Regions from separate parts of the Glutamicibacter sp. FBE19 genome, predicted to be linked through region 3. Evidence: riboswitches for the same ligand, from Rfam matches in the RefSeq annotation. Region 3 holds a riboswitch; each other region holds the start of a gene.
The links. A riboswitch is a leader RNA that binds a small molecule or an ion and turns the genes downstream of it on or off. The one in region 3 is predicted to bind thiamine pyrophosphate.

Region 1 (5,023 bases), on a different contig from region 3:
ACCTGTCGAACCTGCAGTACGTCGTACTGGATGAGGCCGACGAAATGCTGCGCATGGGCTTCGCCGAAGAGGTCGACAAGATCTTGGAAGCCACCCCTGAGGACAAGCAGGTTGCCCTGTTCTCGGCAACCATGCCACGCACCATCCGCCGTATCGCTTCGGAATACCTGCGCAACCCGCAGGAAGTTGCCGTGAAGTCCAAGCAGTCCACCGGCACCAACATCACCCAGCGTTACCTGCAGGTCATGGGTGCCCACAAGCTGGACGCCATGACCCGCATCCTCGAATCCGAGGAATTCGACGGTGTCATCACCTTCGTTCGCACCAAGATGGCTACCGAGGACTTGGCTGACAAGCTGAAGGCCCGCGGCTTCACCGCTGCAGCCATCAACGGCGACATCCCTCAGCAGCAGCGTGAGCGCACCGTTGAGAACCTGCGCTCGGGCAAGATCGATATCCTGGTTGCTACCGACGTTGCAGCTCGTGGTTTGGACGTGGAGCGCATCTCCCACGTCATCAACTTCGACATCCCGCATGACACCGAGTCCTACGTGCACCGCATTGGCCGTACCGGCCGTGCCGGCCGCTCAGGCGACGCGATCCTGTTCATGACCCCGCGCGAGAAGTACTTGCTGCGTGCCATCGAAAAGGCTACCCGCCAGCCGGTGACCCAGATGCAGCTGCCTTCCCTGGACTCGGTCAACGACCGCCGCATCCAGAAGTTCACCGATCGCATCGACAAGACCATCAGCGGCCAGGATCTGACCACCTTCCGCGAAATCGTCGAGAAGTTCGCTGCTGATCACGAAGATCTCGATCAGCTGGAAATCGCTGCCGCTCTGGCCTTAATGGCCCAGGGTGGACGCCCGCTGTTGATGACCGAACCGGTGATTCCTGCTTCGAAGAAGGCCCGCATGGATCGCGATCGCCCAGAGCGTGGCGACCGTGGCGATCGCGGAGAGCGCGGCCCACGTGCCCGCAAGACCGCTGCCGAAGGCAACGCCATGTACCGTTTGGCCATCGGCCGCCGCAACCGCGTGCAGCCAGGCTCGATCGTTGGCGCTTTGGCTAACGAAGGCGGCTTCAACTCCTCCGAAATCGGTGGCATTGAGATCCGTTCGGACCACACCTTGGTTGAGTTGCCAGCAGAGCTGAGCAAGGACCAGTGGCGTGCACTGTCCAAGACCCGCATTGGCGGCGAGCTGATCAGCATGGAGCTGGATTCCGGCCGCAAGCCACGTGGCGATGACGAAGGCGACCGCGGTGGATTCCGTGGTGGACGCGGCGGTGGCGACCGTGGTGGATTCCGTGGTGGACGCGGCGGCGGCTTCAATGACCGTCGTGGTGGCGGCGAAAAGCGCTTCGGTGGCCGTGGCGGCAAGGATCGCTTCAGCGATTCGGGTCGCAGCGGTGGACGTCGCGACTACTAAGCCAGCACTCGCTGCAGCTTATTAGCTAGCACAGCATAATGCCCCTGGATCAAGCCGAAAGGCTTGATCCAGGGGCATCATCGTTTCCAGAACAACAGGGGCCGCAGCACCAGCTCTACGGGGCGGTACTGCCTACCGGAATCTCATCGCCGAGATAGACTTTTCCGCCGCTTTCTACGAACTCCCGGCTCTTCTGCGCCATGCCGGCCAACGCAGCTTGCGCTTCCGCTGAGCCGTACTCGTCGCGAATGTCCTGGGAGATGCGCATGGAGCAGAACTTCGGGCCGCACATCGAGCAGAAGTGGGCTGTCTTGGCAGGTTCCGCAGGCAACGTCTCATCATGGAATTCCTGCGCTGTGACCGGGTCCAAGCTCAGGGAGAACTGGTCGTTCCAGCGGAACTCGAAGCGCGCCTTGCTCAGTGCATCATCGCGGGCGGTGGCCCCAGGATGCCCCTTGGCCAGATCTGCGGCATGCGCTGCAATCTTGTAGGTAATCACACCGGTTTTCACGTCATCGCGATTAGGCAATCCCAGATGTTCCTTGGGTGTGACATAGCAGAGCATGGCGGTGCCATAGCGGGCGATTTCGGTGGCGCCAATGGCGCTGGTGATGTGATCGTAGCCGGGTGCGACATCGGTGACCAACGGGCCTAGCGTATAGAAGGGCGCGCCGTCGCACAGTTCCTGTTGGCGTTCCACGTTCTCGCGGACCATGTGGAACGGGATGTGCCCCGGTCCTTCCACCATTACCTGAACATCGTACTTCCACGCGCGCTTGGTCAATTCGGCAAGGGTATCAAGTTCAGCGAATTGGGCCGCATCATTGGCGTCGGCAATGGATCCCGGGCGCAGCCCGTCGCCCAATGAGAAGGCCACGTCGTACTGCGCAAAGATTTCACACAACTCGTCAAAGTGCGTGTAGAGGAAATTCTCCTGGTGATGAGCCAGACACCATCCGGCCATGATGGATCCGCCGCGCGAAACGATCCCGGTGACGCGGTTGGCTGTCAGCGGGACATAGCGCAAGAGCACGCCGGCATGGATGGTCATATAGTCCACGCCCTGCTCGCATTGCTCAATAACGGTGTCCCGGAAAATTTCCCAGGTCAGTGCGTTCGCTTCGCCATTGACCTTTTCCAGGGCCTGGTAGATCGGCACGGTGCCGATGGGGACCGGCGAATTTCGAATGATCCATTCGCGGGTGGTGTGGATGTCATCGCCGGTCGAAAGGTCCATGACAGTGTCTGCACCCCATTTGGTGGCCCACTGCAATTTGGAGACTTCTTCGGCGATGGAGCTGGTCACTGCTGAATTGCCGATATTCGCATTGATCTTTACGAGAAACGCCTTGCCGATGATCATCGGTTCGGATTCAGGATGGTTGATATTCGAGGGGATGATCGCTCGTCCGGCGGCAAGCTCGCTGCGCACCAGCTCTACATCGCATTCTTCGCGCAATGCTACATAGCGCATTTCCGGGGTGATGACTCCCGCACGAGCGTAGTGCATTTGAGTCACTGCTGCCCCGTCTACGGCCTTGAGCGGCGGAGCGGAACGTCCAGCCCACTCATCGCTGGCAGTACCGCGGCGGACCGCTGAACGCCCATCGTCATGCAGGTTCCGCTCGCGTCCCGCATAGCGCTGCACGTCTCCACGCTCAAGAATCCAGGATTCCCGAAACGGCTTCAGTCCCTGCGTTGGTTCACTTCCCGGACCGCTGGTGCGATACACAACCACCGGCTCGTTGGGCTGGCCATTAGGGGAGTCCGCAAGCTGGATCTGCGTAACCGGAACTGAAATCCCATCGGCTTCGCGGAACGCGAGAGAGTGGGCGGAATGCTGTTCAAATTGTTCCATTGAGAAACTCACTTCCTTCGCCGGCATTACCCGGACAGGTTCAACGGTCGCGGACAGCTGCAGTCCGATCTCAGCCCTTGCCATGGGGCTCCCGTGTGGTCGCAGATGACACTAGCACGAAAATTTCTATCGGAGGCAAATGGGCCACACGGTGACGATCGGCCAGCGAAATGTTTTGTGCGAAGCGAGGATGAAATCCTGGCCATATTCGGTCCAGAATAAAAGTTCTGGGTAAACGAAAAGAGAGACAATCTGCAATCAGATTGTCTCTCTTATTTCGAGCCCCCTGCCGGAATCGATCCGGCGACCTCGTTCTTACCAAGAACGCGCTCTACCACTGAGCTAAGGGGGCAACGAGTAAATACTCTACACAGGTTTCTGACGTTTGCAAAATCCTGAATGAATTTGTAGCTGAGGTCACAAGCGTACTACTCAAGTCCGGAATGCGGACGGCGGGTCACTGCCTGCAGAAGTTTTCCGGGCGCCAGTATCCGATCAGGGAAAAAGTCTATTGGCGCCACATGGAGCATCGATGAAATCTGGTTCTTCTGGCCGCATTTGGGGAGTTCTTGGGACTCGCCTATTCGTATCCGGAGCCCTTGCAACATTCCTGCTGCGTTCGACGGGTACTGGGCTTGCTTGCCATGAAAATTAGAAGTGTTGCAAAGGTGCGCATAATTGCAGGCTGATCACCAAATTCCCCTCAGTGAGCATCGTCACCAAAGCACTTTTGTGCCACTGGTTGTGCCGCGCAAGTGCCAAAATTGCCAATAATCAATTCTGACTAGTAGTTATTCGCCTGAGCGGTATCGAATTAGAGGGTTGAGCGCCGATTTTTGTTTGTGCGGGAATCCGTGTAGAGTATTTACTCGTTGCCCCCTTAGCTCAGTGGTAGAGCGCGTTCTTGGTAAGAACGAGGTCGCCGGATCGATTCCGGCAGGGGGCTCTGAGTGAGAAGCTTTCTTGGCTTCTACTGGATTGCTTCTCACTTGTGGCGGCGTAGCTCAGCTGGTTAGAGCGCACGACTCATAATCGTGAGGTCCCGGGATCGAGTCCCGGCGCCGCTACAGATTTTGCCCCGAAATCCCCGGATTTCGGGGCTTTTTCGTTTCTGAAAATATCGGTAGCGAACAAGGCCTCCGAGCGCAACAATCTTTCGCTCGGAGGCCTTGCTCTGTTTTTTTGGACTAGCGCTACTGGGTAGCGCCCTTGTCGCGGTGGTCCTTGCCCGTTGAAGCTTCCTTGGCAAGCATGAGCAGTCCTTGTATTACCTCCGCGTCTACTTCTTGCCCGTTAGCGTTTTCGTCGTTGGCATCGTGGCCATGAACCTCGGTATGCAGTCGCTGCATCTGCATATCAAGCTTGGTGGCTACGGCTGCGGCTTCGGCAAGTTCTGAAGCCAAATAGGCAGGGACTTCGCCTTCGTACTTGTAAAAGATCTTGTGTTCCAGGCTGGCCCAGAAGTCTTGGGCGATAGTGCGGATCTGCAGCTCAACAATGACATTCACCGGTCCGTCCGAGAGGAAGACCGGGATTTCAACGATGGCATGCACGCTCTTGTAACCGCTTGGCTTTGGATTCTTGATGTAATCCTTGATCTGGATGACTCGAATGTCATTTTGCGCGGTCAAGGTATTGAGCACCTTGTAGATGTCCTTCACAAAGCTGCAGGTGATTCGGACACCGGCGATGTCGCTGATGTTCTCCCTGATGGCTGAGAGGGAAGGATGGATAT
Region 2 (5,023 bases), on a different contig from region 3:
CGTGCTGTTCTTCGGCGTGATGGCAGCACAGATGCTGAACTTCCCGGCTATCACCAATATCCTCAATGAGATTCTGGAACTGGGTGGCAAGATCCTCTTCGGTGCAGCAATCGTTGCCGCAGGCTTCGTCGTCGCTAACGTGATCGGCAAGTTCATGGGCGACACCACTGCGTCGAAGATTATCCGCTACACGGCCATTGCGCTGTTCGTTGCAATGGGCCTGAAATACATGGGCATTGCGGACTCGATCATCAACATGGCCTTCGGCGCAATTGTCATCGGCGCAGCCCTGGCAGCGGCCCTGGCCTTCGGGCTTGGCGGCCGCGAAGCAGCAGCTCGCACCCTGAACAAGATCGATACCGACAAGCTGAGCTCCAACGGCCCGGATTCGGCACCACCGGCACCGCCGGCGTCGCCAGGCATATAAACATCCCGAACAGAACCTAAGGGGACGTCAGGAGCGTCGCGGAATCCACCGAGGATTCCGCGGCGTTTCTGTGTCTGGGCCCAGCCCTAGGGCAGGCGAAGTGGCAGCGGAGCTACAGCGCCGGGCAAATCAGTTCTTAGCCGGGCGTAGGTGTAGACGTCGATGCGTTCACCATCGACGAGGAATTTGCCCCGCTCGGTTCCTTCACGCAGAAAACCATTGTTCTCGGCCACGCTGCGTGAACCGGGATTATTGGCCCGCAGGCCAAGCTCCAAGCGGTAGAAATCAAGATCATCAAAAAGATAATTCGCCAGTGTGGCAACTGCCCTCGTAGTGAGCGAACGACCGCGATACTCCTTATGCATCCAGTACCAAATCCAAGCATTGGCATTTGAATGATCCAGCGTCCCGCAAACAAGCCCGATCAACCGGTCATTGGCAGTGATCGCCAACGGGAATTGGCTTTGTTCGCCGTTCAACAGGGCATCTACGTAGGCCCGTGCTTTTGCCGGCGTATCGGCATCGCCTTGGCGCCGCATATCCGGATGGGAAATGAACGCCTCGTATACGGAGCCCGCGTCCAACGCGCTGAGCTGCCTCACGCTGAATTCCTCGGCAACGCCTGTTGCCCGGACGCTGCCAGGCCCTGCAGGCTTGCTTCCGCCGTGGCCTGTGAGCGTGCCTTGGTGAAACAGCATCTGCCACTTGCCTTGCTCGCGGAACCATAATGAGCTGCGAAGTGCCGGGCGATGGCCGCTGGCCTTCCAGCGCAATTGGATGAGGTTTTCTGATAGTCGGATGGCCAAGGGCTTGCTAAAGCGCAACCGCTCAGCGGAAGGATCTTCAGTGGCCAGCAATTCCATGACTTGATCCCTGTCGTACGTTCTTCCGCTTGCGCCGATTTCGAAGAAGTTCTCATGCAGGATTTCGCCAAGCAATTTTCGGTTGCCACGCAGCGAGGCACTGAGAAGCTGCTGTTCCAGACCGGCAACCGCTCTGAATAGTTGAGAATCGACGGGCAATTCTGAGGGATATTCCTGTTGCGCCATGCCGGTAAGTACATCACAAAAGATGACGGAACTAAGTCAACTGCAGTTCGCTTTTCAGGGCTGCCTCATGCTTATAATCGCAAATACTCCGCGGGAGCCTGAAACCGACCAGGCTGAGAGGGCACTGAGCCGACCGCTACACCTGATGCGGGTCATGCCGCCGTAGGAAGGAAGCGTGCCACTGTGCATGTCAACATTGTTGGCTCCGGAATCATCGGCCTAGCCACCGCATTCGAGCTCAGTTCACGCGGCCACACCATCACCATCATCGACCCGGCACCTGGCCAGGGCGCCAGCTACGCAGCGGCCGGGATGCTGGCCCCAGCTGCCGAAACCGTCTGGGGCCAAGGCCCCCTGCACCAGTTGCTGTCCGCATCCAGCGCCCGCTACCCCCAGTTCGTTGATCGCCTGGAAGCGGCCACGGGCGTGCGTCCCGACTACCTGCAAAGCTCAACCCTGGTCGTCGCGGCAGAACCTGCCGACCGCGAAGCGCTCCACGATCTCGTGGAGCTGCAGAGCTCATTGGGATTGTCCGCCGAAAAACTGCTGCCGAGCCAAGCCAGGTCCTTGGAACCAGCCTTGGCCAGCAATATTTCCGGGGCGGTGCTCTGCGCTGAGGACCACCAGATCGATCCCCGTTCCGTCGTGCGCATCCTGCTCCAGCACTTCCACAATGACCTGGTCCATGAGCAGGCCGAAGAGCTGATCACCGAAGGATCACGCACCAGCGCCGTTCGCACGGCCACAGGAAAAGTTTTCGCAGCCGATCAAACCATTATCGCCACCGCGCTGGGCACGGTGAAGGGGCTGGGCAAGCTGCCATTGCGCCCGGTGCACGGCGACATCCTGCGGATTCAAAGCCCGCCAGGCCCCGCCCTGCTGACCAGGATTATTCGAGGCATTGTCCACCGGCAGAACGTGTATCTGGTTCCGCGCAAGGACGGCAGCCTCGTGCTCGGCGCCAGCGTTCGGGAAGACCAGAACCCGGAAGTCAATGTGGGCGCCATGTACAACTTGCTCGACAACGCCCGCAGGCTTGTCCCGGGAATTATCGACTGCTCGCTGAACGAAGTCATCGCAAGGCCAAGGCCGGCAACCGCCGATGACCGCCCGCTGATCGGGCGCATTGACCCGGGGCTGGTGCTCTCCACTGGCTATTCGCGCCATGGGGTGCTGCTCAGCCCCTTGGGATCCGAACTGACTGCGGATCTCGCTGAAAACAACAAAAGAAATCCACTGTTGAATGACGTTGATCCGCAACGTTTTCCAACACTTTCCGCAACCGCCGCACTGGAGGCCCTCGGATGACATCGATCAACATCATTTTTAATTCCCAGCAAGTTCAGCTGGAGGCCGGTACCAGCCTGCGCGAATTCATCAGCGCGCAAATCGGCAAGGAACTCGACGCAGATTCAAAAGCAGTCGACGGCAGCAAGCTGGGGGTGGCCGCGGCCGTGAACGGCGCAGTCGTTCCCCGCAGCAGCTGGAACAGCAAAGCTCTTGAAGACGGGCACAGCATAGAACTCGTTACGGCAGCCCAGGGAGGCTAAGCATGGAATCGCAAGAATTCACCGAGCTGGATCTCAACAACGATCCTTTTGTCGTCGCCGGGCGCACCCTTTCCTCGCGGCTTATCCTGGGCACCGGAGGGGCCACCTCATTAACCACGCTGGATAGCGCGCTCACCATTTCTGGCACGGAATTGACCACCGTTGCCATCCGCCATTTCTCTGCTGCCGGGGCAGGCAATGTCTATGAGCTGCTCCAGCGCAACAACGTCATTCCTTTGCCTAATACCGCAGGGTGTTTCACCGCCCGTGATGCGGTACTGACCGCGCAGCTGGCCCGTGAAGCGCTGGAAACGGACTGGATCAAACTTGAAGTGATTGCCGACGAGCACACCTTGCTGCCAGATCCGCTGGAACTGTACTCGGCAACCGAGCAGCTTGTGGCCGATGGATTCCAGGTCTTCGCCTACACCAATGATGACCCTGCACTGGCGCAGCGGCTCCAGGATGCCGGCGTGGCAGCTATCATGCCTGCTGGCGCTCCGATCGGTTCAGGTCTGGGAATTTTGAACCCGCACAATATTTCCACCATTGTTTCCCGTGCCAATGTTCCGGTGATCCTGGATGCCGGGGTGGGAACAGCCTCCGACGCGGCGCTGGCCATGGAACTAGGCTGCGATGCCGTGCTGCTGGCCAGCGCAGTGACTCGCGCGCATAACGCTCCGCTGATGGCCGCGGCCATGAGGGACGCTGTGCGAGCTGGCCGCGCGGCCCGTTTGGCCGGCAGGATTCCACGACGCGATACCGCACTTGCTTCCTCGCCCGCACAGGGAATGATGCAAACCTTGGTCGGGGAATTCTAATGCTGCGCCAACCGCTCTGCGAACCTGCTTCAGGGATCGATCCGGGGCAGCTGGCCCGCTATTCACGGCATCTGACCCTGCCCGGGGTAGGCGAAGAGGGCCAACGGCGCATCATCAACGCCAAGGTCCTGATTATTGGCGCCGGGGGACTGGGCAGTCCCATCGCCAGTTATCTGATTGCCGCCGGAGTAGGCCGGATCGGCGTACTCGATGATGACTCGATAGAGCTGTCGAACTTGCAGCGCCAGATCATGCATCGCGAATCCGATGTCGGCCGGCCAAAAGTCGATTCCGTGCAGAGGCTGGCCGCCGAACACAACAGCACTGTCGTCATTGACCCGCTCAACCAGCGGCTCAGCGAAGACAACGCCCTGGAGCTTTTCGCCGCCTACGACCTTGTCATTGATGGCAGCGACAACTTCTCCACGAGATACCTCGCCTCCGACGCTGCCGAAATCACCGGGACCCCGCTGGTGTGGGGCACGCTCTTCCAGTTTTCGGGCCAGGTATCGGTTTTTGACCCGCGAACCGGCCCGATGCTGCGGGATATCTTCCCGGAAATCCCGGATGCTGATTCGGTTCCGAGCTGCTCCGAAGGCGGTGTCTTCGGAGCACTATGCGGAGTGGTGGGTTCGGTAATGAGCACCGAAGCGCTCAAGCTGATTACAGGTATTGGCCTCACGCTCAGCGGCAAGCTCTGGCTCTACGATGCCTTGGCTGCCAGTGTCCGGTCCTTGGAATTTGTCGCCGACCCGCAGCGCGAGCGAGTCGTCCAGCTGGGCCAGTACCAGCCGGTGGCTTGCGCCGTTGAAGAACCTTGCGCCAGCCTGGGCGTGCATGAGCTGGCTGCCATGCAACGGGACAACGAGGTGCTCGTCGTTGATGTGCGCGAGTCGTGGGAGCGTGACATCATCGCGATTCCCCACAGCATTCATGTGCCATTGGACCGATTGCTGGCCGGAGAGCATGCGCTAATACCACGCGATGCCGGCATCATCGTGATGGTTTGCAAGAGCGGTGTCCGCTCCCGAAAGGCCGCCAGCCATATGTCGCGGCAACAGACGGGAACCGGCACGGTTTACAGCCTGGATGGCGGGACAGTGCAGTGGTTCGCAGAAATCGAGGGGCAGGAAATCGCCTACTAGCCGGAGGCTGGGCTGGCAAGGATTTGTGCAC
Region 3 (5,023 bases):
TCATACTCACCGCCGAACACCACCTCGCCCTGTTCCATCATGGCCAGCAAGCGCTCAAAATGCTGGTGGCTGGCAATCCTGCCAAAGTCCGGGTGGGTGATTGGCTCCTTGCCGTAGAAACCGGAGATGGCCTGGCCCAACCGGTTAATCAATGGCGTGGCATCGCCGATGCACAGGATGTAGTCCGGTGCGACGCAGGTCTGGCCGGCATTCATGAACTTCGCGTAGGCCAAGCGCTTGGCGGTGGCCAGCGAGTGGTTGTCAACGACGGCCGGGGACTTGCCCCCGAGTTCCAAAGTGGTGGGAGTCAGGTGCTGGGCGGCTGCCATCGCGACGATTTTCGCAACCCGCTCCCCACCGGTGTAGAAGATGTGGTCCCAACGTGCTGCCAGCAATTCGGAGGCGGTATCCGCACCGCCTTCGATGACCGCGAAGACCCGCTCGTCCAGATAGAGCGGGAGGAACTTGGCCAGGGCCCCCGAGGTGGCCGGGGCGAGTTCCGAGGGCTTGAGAACCGCGGCGTTGCCAGCGGCAATGGCGGCAACCAGCGGCGCGAGCACCAGCTGCAGCGGGTAGTTCCATGCGCCAATAATCAAGACCACGCCCAAGGGTCGCGGCTCGATCTTCGCGATGGCCGGCTGGAGCGCCAGCGGCACCTTCACGCCGGTGCTGTCCATCCATTCGGCCAGATGCCTCAGCGCAAAATCGATTTCGGCGCGCACCACGTCGACCTCGGCAAATTTGGCTTCGGTGGGGCTCTTTCCGAGGTCGTCATTCAGTGCCTGCACAAAGTCGTCAAGATGCTCTTCGAGCATCTTCTCCAGCGCGCGCAATTGCTGGATCCGGAAGCGGCGCGGGTGGGTGATGCGGGTGTCGGCAGAACGGCGCAAATGGCTCAGAACCGTGGCAATTCGTGAAGGATGCTCGTCCACCGGAGGGGCGGAATCGCCGACCGGCTCGGGCAACGGAGTGGAAGTAAACAGACCCATGATTTGAGCGTACGTCACCAAACGGAAATTCCATCGATTAATGCGCCGAAGGATTCATTATGTATCAACTGTTTGATACATTAATTATCACCGAGGAGGCACGATGGCATCTCTATCAACACAATTCGGCACATTTGCCGTAGCGGCGCTGGTTGTTTATTTCTTATTGCGGGCATTCGGTCGTGCTAAGAACGGTGAACTGCTCAGAAGCGCACGACAGCACGCATTGTGGTGTGCAATCATCGGCTACTTTGCCACTGCCTCAAGCAATTGGTTCGGCGAAGCCGTGGACGTGCCCATAAGCGATCAAAGCAATCTCGATGTTGCGATGGGCATTGCTTCAGCAGCCACCCCTGGCCTGTGGGTCGCTTTCATCTATGTCGCCAGCCAGTACACCTGGCCACGCCGGTTGAAGCCGCTGCGCACCGCGACTCTTGCCCCACGTTCCTTGACGAGCCCGATACCCAAGAAGCTCGTTGCAGCAACGCTGGTTGTTCTGATCCTGGCCTGCGTGACGGTTTACTCTGTTCGAGACGTCGCAGCCATTGCACCATTGCCAGAGACTGAAATCAGTGCCGATGATTACTCCTACAGCAATCCTTCGCAGGACGGATTGCGTGCTGCCGGAGAGATCCTTCCTTACCTCTACGTGAGCTTCGGAATCCTCGCATTGGCTGCAATCGTAGCTTCCATTGTCATTCTTAGGCGTCGGCCACTTCCGGGAATCTCCGAGCACAATAACCGGCTGTTGCGCACCATCTGGCTGAACCGCCTCTACCGCACCGTTGCCGTATCGCTGGCGGTACAGGCGGGAGAGGCCCTGCACTACAAGGCGCGCTGGTTCCACAACGAGTCCACACGCTACATTGATGGATCAGGTGCGGGGATCGAGTACATGGATAGCATGTACAAAATCGGCAACAACCTGGACTGGACGGCGAACTACGCTGTCCTGGGCATTTCGGTCTTGATGCTTTTCTGGCGACCGCCGACGAACTTTGAAAATCTCCCGCGGGCAAAACGCACCGGGTTCAGCAGGCTGCGCGATCAGCTGTTCTCCCTGCAATACGCGACAGCCCTGCTCATGTTCGTTGCCATTTTCATCGCATGGCCGAATTTGCCTGTCAGCGATGACTACAAGTTGCCTACCGGCGAGCGCGAGACTTGGATGCTGGTGTTGTTCACCAGTGCCGCAGTGTTCTACCTTGCGTTGAATGCGCTTTACCTCGGGTACGCGAACGTGGTTTCACGGCAGATTTCTGCCGCTCCCAAGCATTCGGCAAAGTTGCCCATGTGGCCTTATATTTGCGCCGGATTGCTCATAGCTGCGTGCTTGTACTTCTTGCTCTTTCCCCCGTTGGACTACTTATGGGGTTTCGTTGCGCCAAGCAAAGTGGTTGTCATTGCCCTGGTAGTCCTGCTCGTCCTCGCGCATATGGGATTTGCCTGGTTCGCGCGTAGATCCATTATCCCGTGGAACGTTACGGCCGCTGAAGAAATCTGGTACCGAAGGGTTTTGGAACTGCGTTCCCTGCGAGCGGTCACCAGTGCCGTCGCGGCCATGCTGGTTGTCGGCTACGCGTTCCCGGTCCGCCTGGATCTTCTTGCCATCATGATCTTCTGCGTTCCGGCGGTCATATTCCTCGAACGCCCCAAGGACAGCGAAGTCATGTCCTTGCAGAGGTCAACGTCCGCATGAGCACACAGATCAGTGTGGACCTTGAGGCAGCCACCGCACCCTATGAGCAGATCCGCTCGCAGATTGCCGCGCTCATCAACCTTGGCGAGTTGGCGCCGGGCAACCGATTGCCGACCGTCCGCGCGCTGGCCACGGACTTGGGGGTTGCAGCCGGAACGGTGGCTCGCGCCTATAAGGAGCTGGAAGCCGAAGGGCTGATTTCCTCGAGGCGCCGCGCAGGCACCATAGTGAGCGAACGACCCGGATCTGTTGATACCCACGAAGACCTGGTGGCCGCGGTGGACCAGCTGTGGAAATTGGCGGCGGCGCAGCATGTTGACGCCGCGACACTCAAGGCATTGGTGGCACGACGCGAACCCTGAGGATTTGTTCTGGGCACCCCTTCTGCGTACTCTCTAAATCAGTGACACGGGGTGCCGGAGAAGCCGACTGAGATGAAACCCGTCGAACCTGATCTAGTTCACGCTAGCGGAGGGATGTCGCATGACTCTGCCTATCGTTGCCCAAAAATACCGGCAACGCTCCCCCTTGGTTTTTTGCCTGACGAATGCTGTCGTCACCAACTTCACCGCCAATGTCCTTCTTGCCTCCGGCGCATCGCCGGCGATGACCAACCTGCCCGGAGAGGCCGGAGGGTTTGCCGCCATGGCTTCCGCGGTACTGGTGAATCTGGGCACTCCAAGCACCGAGCAAATGGTTGCCATGGAGGAAGCGGTCCTCTCGGCGAGCGCGGCTGGCACCCCCTGGGTATTGGATCCAGTAGCCGTGGGCGCCCTTTCGGTGCGCACCGATTTCGCACGACGCATTGTGCAGCAGCGTCCGGCCTTGATCCGCGGCAATGCCTCGGAAATCCTGGCCTTGGCGGGCAAGGATTCCAGCGGCCGAGGTGTTGATGCAGCAGATACCGTGCAGGCAGCCCTGGACGCCGGACGCGAATTGGCCAAGGAGCACGGGTGCGTTGTTGCCATCTCCGGTGAAGCGGACGCGATCATCGACGCGCACCGCACCGTGCTGGTGCATACCAACGGGATCGGGTTGACCAGGATCACCGGTGGAGGATGCGCGCTGGGCGCCTTCAACGCGGGCATGCTCGCAGTGCACGAGGACCCCTTTGACGCGGCCATCGCTGCCCACGGATTCTATGGCCTCGCCGCAGAAAAGGCGCTGGCGGCAAGCAGCGGTCCGGGGAGTTTTGCCGTGGCCTTCCTTGATGCCCTGGCCGCCACGGAACCTGAAGAACTACAGAATTTGAAGTACGAGGAATTGAACCATGGATAATATCGGCGCATACCTAGTAGCCAACACCGCCAGCTGCACGCCACGCACCACCCTGGAAGTCATCGAAGGGGCGGTGGCCGGCGGCATCGAGTGGATCCAGCTGCGAGCCAAAGACGAGACCGCGCGCGAATTCTTCGAACTGGCCTACGCCGCGGCCCGCCTCACCGAAGGCAAGGCGAAGCTGCTGATCAATGACCGGATCGACGTGTTCTTGGCGGCCCGCGCGGCCGGGGCAACGGTCAGTGGAATCCACATCGGCCAGAAGGACATCCCGGTGCGCCTGGCACGCCAGATCATGGGCGAAGGCATCATCGGCTTGAGCGCTTCCACCGATGCCCAGCTGGCACAGGCCAACCTCGATGCCGAGGCGATCGACTACTTGGGGGTCGGCGCAGTGCGTGCCACTCCAACCAAAAAAGACCACCCAACCCCGATTGGGCTGGACGGTTTTGCCCGCGCCGCATCGCTGACTTCCCTGCCCTGCATAGCCATCGGGGCGATCACCGCGCAGGATGCCAGCGCCATCCGCGCTGGCGGCGGAGCAGGTATGGCCGTGGTCCGCGCCATCTGCAATGCCGACGACCCGCAAGCTGCCAGCGGGCAGCTGGTGGCAGCGTGGGCGGCAGCGCAGTGAAAAATATTCTCTCCATTGCCGGCTCCGACCCCTCCGGTGGCGCAGGGATCCAAGCGGACCTGAAGGCCATTGCCGCCAACGGCGGCTACGGCATGTGCGTGATCACCGCGCTGACCGCGCAGAACACCCTGGGTGTCAGCGCGGTACAGGCCATCGATGGCGAGTTTGTGCTCGCTCAGCTCAACGCGATCAGTGCCGACGTCCAGATCGATGCCATTAAAATTGGCATGCTGGCCAACGAGGAGATCATCCGCGCCGTCAACGGATGGCTGGATACCGTGGATGCCCCGGTGGTACTGGATCCGGTCATGGTAGCCACCAGCGGGGACCGGCTCCTGGAAGATGAGGCGGTGCTCGATTCCCTGTTGGACCGCGCTTCGGTGATCACGCCCAATCTGCTGGAGCTGGCAAGCTTGCTGCGCG

Region 1: it holds a riboswitch for thiamine pyrophosphate, as region 3 does, so the genes downstream of both, thiC (phosphomethylpyrimidine synthase ThiC) here and thiM (hydroxyethylthiazole kinase) in region 3, are expected to answer to the same signal.
Region 2: it holds a riboswitch for thiamine pyrophosphate, as region 3 does, so the genes downstream of both, thiO (glycine oxidase ThiO) here and thiM (hydroxyethylthiazole kinase) in region 3, are expected to answer to the same signal.

Annotation. Positions count from the first base shown of each region.
Region 1 is NZ_JACKQN010000011.1:82,110-87,132, reverse strand. It holds gene H6F58_RS15630 (DEAD/DEAH box helicase) at 1-1,430, shown strand, start outside; gene thiC (phosphomethylpyrimidine synthase ThiC) at 1,546-3,288, opposite strand; TPP riboswitch at 3,284-3,393, opposite strand; tRNA gene H6F58_RS15620 (tRNA-Thr) at 3,569-3,640, opposite strand; tRNA gene H6F58_RS15615 (tRNA-Thr) at 4,163-4,234, shown strand; tRNA gene H6F58_RS15610 (tRNA-Met) at 4,282-4,355, shown strand; gene H6F58_RS15605 (GTP pyrophosphokinase family protein) at 4,482-5,023, opposite strand, start outside.
Region 2 is NZ_JACKQN010000008.1:62,072-67,094, reverse strand. It holds gene H6F58_RS13065 (mechanosensitive ion channel) at 1-427, shown strand, start outside; gene H6F58_RS13060 (GNAT family N-acetyltransferase) at 514-1,476, opposite strand; TPP riboswitch at 1,557-1,662, shown strand; gene thiO (glycine oxidase ThiO) at 1,660-2,784, shown strand; gene thiS (sulfur carrier protein ThiS) at 2,781-3,026, shown strand; gene H6F58_RS13045 (thiazole synthase) at 3,029-3,847, shown strand; gene H6F58_RS13040 (ThiF family adenylyltransferase) at 3,847-4,992, shown strand.
Region 3 is NZ_JACKQN010000017.1:3,997-9,019, reverse strand. It holds gene H6F58_RS17595 (aldehyde dehydrogenase family protein) at 1-989, opposite strand, end outside; gene H6F58_RS17590 (hypothetical protein) at 1,093-2,688, shown strand; gene H6F58_RS17585 (GntR family transcriptional regulator) at 2,685-3,050, shown strand; TPP riboswitch at 3,088-3,182, shown strand; gene thiM (hydroxyethylthiazole kinase) at 3,172-3,966, shown strand; gene thiE (thiamine phosphate synthase) at 3,959-4,600, shown strand; gene thiD (bifunctional hydroxymethylpyrimidine kinase/phosphomethylpyrimidine kinase) at 4,582-5,023, shown strand, end outside.